2 regions of the Metallumcola ferriviriculae genome follow, and region 2 is predicted to be linked to the other one. Evidence: a T-box and tRNA genes for the amino acid it is inferred to sense, from the RefSeq annotation. Region 2 holds a T-box; the other holds one or more tRNA genes.

Region 1 (4,423 bases), 140 kb from region 2:
ACCGCGCTCTACTCTGCCGGTTGCCACTGTGCCACGGCCGGTAATACTGAATACGTCCTCTACCGGCATCAGAAATGGCTTATCTGTATCCCGTACTGGCGTAGGTATATATTCGTCAACTGCTGCCATCAGATCGTGAATCTTACCACACCATTCGCAGTCTTTTTCACCGCAGCCGCATTCCAATGCCTTTAGTGCAGATCCGGATACTATGGGAATGTCGTCACCGGGGAACTCATATTCACTTAGAAGCTCTCTTACTTCCATTTCTACAAGTTCCATTAATTCTTCGTCATCTACCATGTCCGCTTTATTTAGGAATACTACGATATAAGGTACGCCTACCTGACGCGCCAACAAAATGTGCTCACGTGTCTGGGGCATCGGACCGTCTGCTGCGCTTACTACCAAAATAGCTCCGTCCATTTGAGCTGCTCCGGTGATCATGTTTTTCACATAGTCTGCGTGGCCGGGGCAGTCAACGTGTGCATAGTGCCGATTGTCAGTCTCATATTCTACGTGGGCTGTGGAAATGGTGATGCCACGCTCTTTCTCCTCTGGGGCGTTATCAATCTGGTCATATGCCGTAGCTACGGCACCGCCGCCCTTTGACAGGGTAAAAGTAATCGCTGCTGTCAGCGTAGTTTTGCCGTGGTCCACGTGACCAATTGTCCCTACGTTTACGTGCGGTTTTGTTCTCTCAAACTTTTGCTTAGCCATAAAAATTCCCTCCTAATATGTAACTTCCTTCGAGGAGCAACAGCGCCCCCGTATACCCTATAGTTTTTTTCTATAAAAAGCCACCTATTCCTGCTAATAATATTTGGAAAATTTAAGTTTGTACATTCAGTTTTATTTTATATTATTTTATATTTACTGTCAAATAATACCTAACCGGCAAAGGACGTTTTTCAGGTGCTTTGACTATCGTCTCAAGCTATCAATAGCTTCTATTCTCCCCCCAACTGCCGGGTGGCTGTAGGAGAACCATTCTACAAAACCTGGCGGGTCAATATCTGCCATATCTTTTGCTGCTAAGTGCCTCAGCAGGGAGATTGAACCACTTGGGTTGGCGGTCAAACCAACCGCCATAGTGTCTGCCTCTGTTTCCATTCCCCGCGATAGTGCATTTTGAAAAGGATTTGCTAGAAATGAAACCAGCACTATAAACAACATTATTGCCGCTAATACCTCAGGTCCGAAGAATCTTTGAATGGTTAGTCCGGTTATGCCTAACCATAGATACAAAATAAACCACAATAAAAGAGTGCCCGCAAATGCGTAAAAAAGTCCCCGGCTGATGTGGCCAAGTTTCCAATGCGCCATTTCATGGGCAACTACCGCCTCTACCTCCTCCGGAGTATAGTCATTCAACAAATTATCATATAAGACAATCCTTTTAGTTTGACCCACTCCGGTGAAATATGCATTGGCCTTGGTGGTACGCTTACTTGCATCCATTATTAATACTTGGTTTATATCTACTCCGGCTCGTTCTGATATCTGTTCTACCATTGATAATACTTTAGCATCGGTGACCGGTCTGAATTGATTAAATATAGGCGCTATCAACACCGGCCATAAAAATGCCTGCACTAACATCCAAGCACCCATTAAGATGCTGATTATCAACCACCAATGACTAGGACTGCGCTGCATTACAGCAATCAAAACCGCAACCCCCGCTGTCGTAAGCACCAGCTCCAACCCGCTGCTAATCAAGTAGTCTTGCCACCAACTGCCCAGTGCCTGAGTAGAAAAACCCCATTGGTGTTGTAAGTAATACCCGCTATACATCTGAAACGGAAGAACTGCCGCTTTTAATAACAGCCACAACACTAAAAAAAATATTATCGCCGCAGCCAGACGACGCCCACCCGCCGCGTTCATCGCCCATCCAGCCAATTCAGACCCCTTGCCGCTAAATAATAACCACGATAATACGACCACCTGCACCGTAAAGGAAAGCACAAAGACCAACTGTCCGCTTTTCTGATACCGCCGCCCATTCATCACCTGCTCCAAAGAAAAATACTTAAATACGCTTGGTTCCACCTTGCCCGGAAATAAGGTGAAATACAGGTAAAGTACCATTGTTGCCCCACTGACCGCAATTAATGCTAACAATATCCCTTTTCCTTTCATATTTAATATCTCCCCCACCAATTCTAAAGTTTCCTAATTAATATACTATAATACCGGCAATTTAGAAGTATGCTCTTAGTTTCCGAGAATGAAAAGCTGCTAAAGACCGATCCAGCGTCACGTCATTCAACCCCATGAAGCTGATTTGCAGCTTAAAACGAAAAAATTCCAAACCCCGCAAGGCCTGGAATACTAATGTTTTTTCTGGAGCCCATATCCGGGGTTGAACCGGAGACCTCCGCCTTACCAAGGCGACGCTCTACCTCCTGAGCTATATGGGCCTAAAAAAATGGTTGCGGGGATAGGATTCGAACCTATGACCTCCGGGTTATGAGCCCGACGAGCTGCCAACTGCTCCACCCCGCATTAGGATAAGTGAGAGGTGGAATCTGTCCACCTCTCGGTATCATTCAATTTTGGTGGAGAGGACTGGATTCGAACCAGTGAAGGCTGAGCCAGCAGATTTACAGTCTGCCCCCTTTGGCCAACTCGGGAACCTCTCCATGTGTATTAAAGTGTGGAGCCGACGATGGGACTCGAACCCGCAACCTGCTGATTACAAGTCAGCTGCTCTACCAATTGAGCTACGTCGGCTCGACGGCGACAAGGAGTATTATAGCATTTTAAAAATAGGCCGTCAACATATTACTGCTGAAAAATTATGGTAGTTTAAAAAAACATCCCGAACAGGCCCTTATTAATTGCTATCTCGCTTTTCCAGATATCTTTCTAACTTGCGTTTAACCCGTTGCAAGGCATTATCAATGGACTTGACATGTCTTTTTAATTCCATGGCAATTTCCTGATAAGACTTGCCTTCCAAATATGCCATAAGAACTTTCCATTCCAATGAACTTAAAATTTCTCCCATCTTTTCTTCGATGTCATCAAACTCTTCACGGCTGACTATCAATTCTTCAGGATCCGTAATTTTAGAGCCCGAAATCACATCCAGCAAGGTGCGGTCAGAATCTTCATCATAGATGGGTTTATTTAGGGATACATAGGAATTAAGCGGAATATGCTTTTGGCGTGTAGCTGTTTTGATGGCAGTAATAATCTGCCGGGTAATACAAAGTTCAGCAAAAGCTCTGAAGGAAGATAACTTATCACAGCGGAAATCACGTATAGCTTTATATAAGCCAATCATGCCTTCCTGGATAATGTCTTCCCGGTCCGCGCCGATAAGAAAGTAAGACCTTGCCTTTGCGCGGACAAAATTCTTGTACTTATTGATTAGGTATTCTTGAGCTACATCATCCCCGTCCTTAGCTAAGGTTACAATGTCTTCGTCAACCATTACTTCATAAGTTTGGTACGTTTCTTTCGGGGCGTTAATGCTCATGACATCGCCTCCATTTTTTAATTTTCAGAAGGCATATAAAATGCCTTTTTAATCAAATGGAGCATAACAAAAATGCTAGGTTGTCCAGCACATAAGTAATTATACATAAAATATCCCTCTAAATCAAGCTAAGTTTACAGGCTGCGCCAAATCTGGAATATCCTCATCCCTATTTGCCTCGCCGCCATTTTTCCAGTGTTTTCCTCACATTTTCAGCTAATCTCAAGTCCAACGCAGCTTTATCGTTTTTTTTATTAATGAAATACTTTTGGCTGTTCTGTTTTGCATGAGTTACTTTCCGCAGTAAGTCACGAGCAGATAACCGCATTGCCCCACGCTGCATAACCAGCCTTTGTTCCGCCCAATCCGATGTTGCCACCGCAATAGCCATTTCCCCGGGTAATTGATCAACCAGTTTTTCAATAATCATATCAGCAGTTTCCCCTTCACCACTGAAAATAACTTGGATTCCCGCCAGTGTTTCCCCGCGTTGGATACCACCCTTTACCAAGTGCGCGTCAAAAACCACCACAATTTCTATACCGGTAAATCCCCGATAGTCACTGAGTATTTGCAGCAATTTGTCCCTGGCGTGGGCATAACTGGTATTCTTGAGCGCAATTAATTCCGGCCAGGCGCTGATAACATTGTAGCCATCTACGATTAAAATGTCTTCCATTACATCACCTATCCGTCCAATCGCTGGCGTAATGCCTCAAAAATTACCACTGCAGCCGCGCTGGCAGCGTTTAAAGAATTTAACTTACCCATCAGTGGGATACTCACCAAAAAATCACACTTTTCCTTAACCAAACGACTGAGTCCCTTACCTTCGCTGCCTATTGCCAGCACCAACGGCATGCGCATGTCTGTCTGATAGATACTCTGTGCCGCACCCGCTTGTGCACCCATCACCCAGAATCCTTGGTCTTT
Region 2 (4,423 bases):
TGGCCAAGAAGAATGTCCGATTAAATAATCTTTCCTCCCAGGTGTTTATTGAACAGGGAGACCTCACCGCAATTGAGGAAAAATGGGGTTTAGGGCACTTTGATATAGTTGTTAGTAATCCACCATATAGAATTGTTGGCACTGGTGGCCGCAGCCCTTCTATGCAAAGAAGCATTGCAACTGAAGAAATAAGCTGTGCATTACCTCAGGTGGTTCGTGCGGCGGCGCGGTTAGTAAAACCCGCCGGACGGGTTGCACTGGTGTATAAACAGGAGAGATTATCGGAACTCATTTCAGAATTTGTTAATAATCGGCTGCGGCCGGTGCGATTGCGTTTTGTTCATTCTCAGCTGGAGAAACCGGCTGAGCTTTTGCTATTAGAAGGTGAGAAACAGGTAAATAAAAGATTGGTAGTAGAAAAGCCATTAATAGTATATAACGACGATGGTCAATATACTGCTGAAATGGTAGAAATATTTTATGGTGGTGATTAATGTGCCCGAGGGAACCCTTTATTTGGTGGGCACCCCGATTGGTAACTTGGGGGATATTTCATTTAGGGCGCTGGAAACATTAAAAGATGCAGCAATAATTGCAGCGGAAGACACCAGACATACCAAAAAACTGCTAAATCATTTTGAAATCAACACTCAACTAATAAGTTATCACCAACACAACGCCCGGGAGCGATCCCAACAACTGCTGGAGAAACTGCGGGCCGGGCAGGATGTAGCGTTGGTTTCGGATGCAGGCATGCCAGCTATCTCTGACCCTGGATTTGTAATAGTTGCTGAGGCAGTAGCAAATGGGCTGCGCGTTGCTCCTATACCTGGGCCCAGTGCGTCACTGGCAGCCTTAGTAGTATCGGGACTGCCTACAGATAGGTTTGTATTTGAAGGATTTCTCCCAAGAAAAAAGGAAGAGGTCAAGAAACGTTTACAGGCCTTACTGGATGAGGACCGGACTATTATTATCTACGAGGCACCACATCGAATCATAAAGACACTAGCATTATGTGTGGAATATTTAGGGGCTGAACGAAGGGCCGTTATTGCCCGGGAATTGACGAAAAAATTCGAGGAGATACTGCGAGGGACACTGGGCGAGTTAGAGGACATATTGGCAAAACGGGACATAAAAGGGGAATTTTGCCTGATTATTGGCGGAAATTTAGCAGCGGCGGATAAAAGGGAAACAGCATGGTGGGAGAATATAACCACTGATGAACAAATAAAACTCCTTATTAATAGGGGGTATACTACTAATAATGCCATAAAAGAAACCGCCCGGGAGAGAGGTTTGCCTAAGAGGGAGGTATATGCCCAGTATCATCAACAAAATGATAAGGAATAATGAATAAAATTGTTATGAGCCCTCCAGCTCAAAGCTAAGATAGGAAGAACAAAAAAGGTTGGCTGAAGAAGCCAACCTTAACAAAATATAATGCTAATGCTACAAAAGCTTTTAACCAGCTTTATTTGCCATAGAAGCGGCGCAGTTGCGGCAGACATTCTTGCCCTTGAAGATTTCTACATCTTCGGCATTGCCACAAAAAACACAGGCTGGCTCATATTTCCGAAGAATAATCTTTTCGGCATCAACATAAATTTCTAGGGCATCTTTTTCCTCTATACCCAATGTACGGCGCAGTTCAATGGGAATAACCACTCTACCCAGCTCGTCCACTTTTCTTACTATGCCTGTTGATTTGATCATGGGTTTCACCTCTCTTATCTACAATATTCGACACGTTATTACAAGTAAATGATACCAGTTGTTCCAGTTAAAGTCAACAGACAAATTGTAAAAAATTATAAATTGAGTAAGAGTTTGAAAATTAGGGAAAACTTGACATGAAGGAAGGGGAAATTTATAATACAAAGCAGTAAAAGAAACAGCTATAGAAAATTAAAGGCATTGATGGGGAAGAGTAGGCAAAGCCTAGGTTATCAGCGAGCGGGGTTGGTGTGAGCCCGTACCAATGGATTGCTAAAAATGGCCCCGGAGTTGTTCACTGAAAGGCGTCACGTCTAGTAGGTAGAACCGTTCTACCGCGTTAAGGTAGGAAGCCAAGCTTTCATGAGACCCAAAGTTTAATGGGTGAATTAGGGTGGTACCGCGAACCTCTCGTCCCTAAAGGGATGGGAGTTTTATTATATGTATAGGAAATTATGGGTTGTGGATAATTTCCTATACATGGGGGTTGTTAAGGGGGCTTGCCCCCTTATGTTAAATGCAGGAGGGTCACAGCGAAGCGACCTAGGGAACCAGGGGTTCCCTGGGTAAGAACAAAAGCATTACCTTTAAGTGCCGAAAGGCATGAAATGCTTTTGTTCATTTTAAGGGGGTATTATTGTGAGTAAGAAGAGTTATTATATCACCACACCAATTTATTATCCTAGTGATAATTTGCACATTGGTCATGCGTACACCACTGTGGCGGCCGATACAATGGCTAGGTATAAACGGATGCGCGGTTACGACGTCATGTTCCTCACGGGGTCGGATGAACACGGCCAAAAGATTGAGCGTAAGGCGAAAAGCGAGGGAATGACACCTATTCAATATGTAGATGGTATAGTCGCTAACTTTAAGCATCTATGGGATAAACTGCTGATAACTAATGATGACTTTATTCGTACCTCTGAGGAAAGACACATCAAAGTAGTCCAGCATATATTTAAAGCAATTTACCAAAGGGGTGACATTTATAAATCTGAATATGAAGGATGGTATTGCACCCCTTGCGAAACTTTCTGGATGGATCGACAGTTAGAAGAGGGGAAATGCCCTGATTGTGGGCGAGAGGTGGAATTGCTGAAAGAAGAGAGTTACTTCTTCCGGATGAGTAAATATGCTGATCAACTGTTAGCATACATTGATCAACACCCGGGATTTATTCAACCGGTGTCCCGCCGAAATGAAATGGTAAGCTTTATTAATCAGGGTTTGGAAGACCTTTGTGTGTCTCGTACCACTTTTGATTGGGGTATCCCAGTACCAATTGATTCCAACCATGTAATTTATGTCTGGTTTGATGCATTGACTAACTATATCTCCGCAATCGGCTATTTGGACAAACCCAACAAGTTTAATAATTATTGGCCGGCGGATATACACTTAGTCGGTAAGGACATAGTGCGATTCCATACTATTATTTGGCCTATTATCTTATTGGCTGCAGGTATTCCTTTGCCTAAACAGGTATTCGGACATGGCTGGTTGTTGCTCTCGGGTGGCAAGATGTCAAAATCCAAAGGCAATGTAGTGGACCCACTAGTGTTAATTGAAAAGTACGGAGTAGATGCGGTGCGTTATTTTCTTCTTAGAGAAATGCCTTATGGCAATGATGGCAGCTATTCGGAAGATGCGCTTATCCATCGAATTAATATGGATTTAGCTAATGATTTAGGAAACTTGCTTAGTCGCACCACGGCCATGGTGGATAAGTTTTGCGGAGGGTTAGTTCCTAAGCCCGGCACCCAACTACCAGAAGACCAAGAATTAATTGAACTGGCCGCTGTACTGCCAGCAAGAGTAGAGGCACTGATAGAAAAGATGGAACTGGCTAATTCTCTTGCGGTTATTTGGGAACTGGTAAACAAAGCGAATAAATACATTGAAAACACGGCACCTTGGAGTTTGGCCAAAGATGAAGCCAAAGCCGATAGATTGGCTTCGGTGATGTATAATCTTGTGGAAGCGATAAGGATAGTGACGGTGTTATGCAGCCCATTCATGCCGAATCTGCTTGATAAGATATGGCAGCAGTTGGGTGTGCAAGGCACGGAGGAACTGCAGGCATGGGAAAGCAGTAAACAATGGGGGTTATTTCCCAGCGGGACCAAGGTTGACCGTGGGGAGCCGATCTTTCCGCGCATTCAGGTAAACGAAGAGGAGATGGGTAAGGATAAAGACAAACCTGCCCCCCCACTAAAAGAGAAAAAGCCGCAGAAGAAGGAAAACCAAGAGGAGAAAAAAATGATTGATATTAGTGATTTCGCCAATGTTGAATTAAGGGTAGCCGAAGTATTAGCTGCTGAAAAAGTTGAGAAAACGGACAAGCTGCTAAAGTTAAGAGTTTCCTTAGGTGACGAAGAGCGAACCTTGGTGGCCGGTGTGGCAAAACATTATCAACCGGAACAGCTTATAGGCCGAAAAATAGTGGTGGTGGCAAATCTAAAGCCGGCTAAACTTAGAGGGATTACATCTCAGGGCATGGTCCTTGCAGCCTCTCAGGATGATGAGTTATCGCTGCTCACTGTAAGTGAGGATGTCCCAGTGGGGAGTAAGGTGAAATAGATGCTTTTTGATAGTCACGCACATCTAGGGGATAAACGGTTTCAGTCCGATTTAGAGGAAGTTATTTCACGTGCCAAGGAAAATGGTGTTACTCGAATACTTAATGTGGGCTACGATCTTG

The links. The T-box of region 2 lies ahead of metG (methionine--tRNA ligase). A T-box ahead of a tRNA ligase gene usually reads a tRNA of that ligase, here a tRNA-Met.
Region 1: it encodes a tRNA-Met, which carries the amino acid that the T-box ahead of metG (methionine--tRNA ligase) is inferred to sense. The anticodon was not compared.

What each region holds. Positions count from the first base shown of each region.
Region 1 covers NZ_CP121694.1:131,589-136,011, forward strand. Annotated here, with positions in the region: gene tuf (elongation factor Tu) at 1-720, opposite strand, end outside; gene MFMK1_RS00700 (M48 family metallopeptidase) at 925-2,145, opposite strand; tRNA gene MFMK1_RS00705 (tRNA-Thr) at 2,351-2,426, opposite strand; tRNA gene MFMK1_RS00710 (tRNA-Met) at 2,436-2,511, opposite strand; tRNA gene MFMK1_RS00715 (tRNA-Tyr) at 2,563-2,648, opposite strand; tRNA gene MFMK1_RS00720 (tRNA-Thr) at 2,664-2,739, opposite strand; gene sigH (RNA polymerase sporulation sigma factor SigH) at 2,843-3,490, opposite strand; gene MFMK1_RS00730 (NYN domain-containing protein) at 3,660-4,169, opposite strand; gene rlmB (23S rRNA (guanosine(2251)-2'-O)-methyltransferase RlmB) at 4,178-4,423, opposite strand, start outside.
Region 2 covers NZ_CP121694.1:266,931-271,353, reverse strand. Annotated here, with positions in the region: gene MFMK1_RS01420 (tRNA1(Val) (adenine(37)-N6)-methyltransferase) at 1-494, shown strand, start outside; gene rsmI (16S rRNA (cytidine(1402)-2'-O)-methyltransferase) at 496-1,353, shown strand; gene MFMK1_RS01410 (AbrB/MazE/SpoVT family DNA-binding domain-containing protein) at 1,465-1,716, opposite strand; T-box leader at 1,909-2,138, shown strand; gene metG (methionine--tRNA ligase) at 2,356-4,302, shown strand; gene MFMK1_RS01400 (TatD family hydrolase) at 4,303-4,423, shown strand, end outside.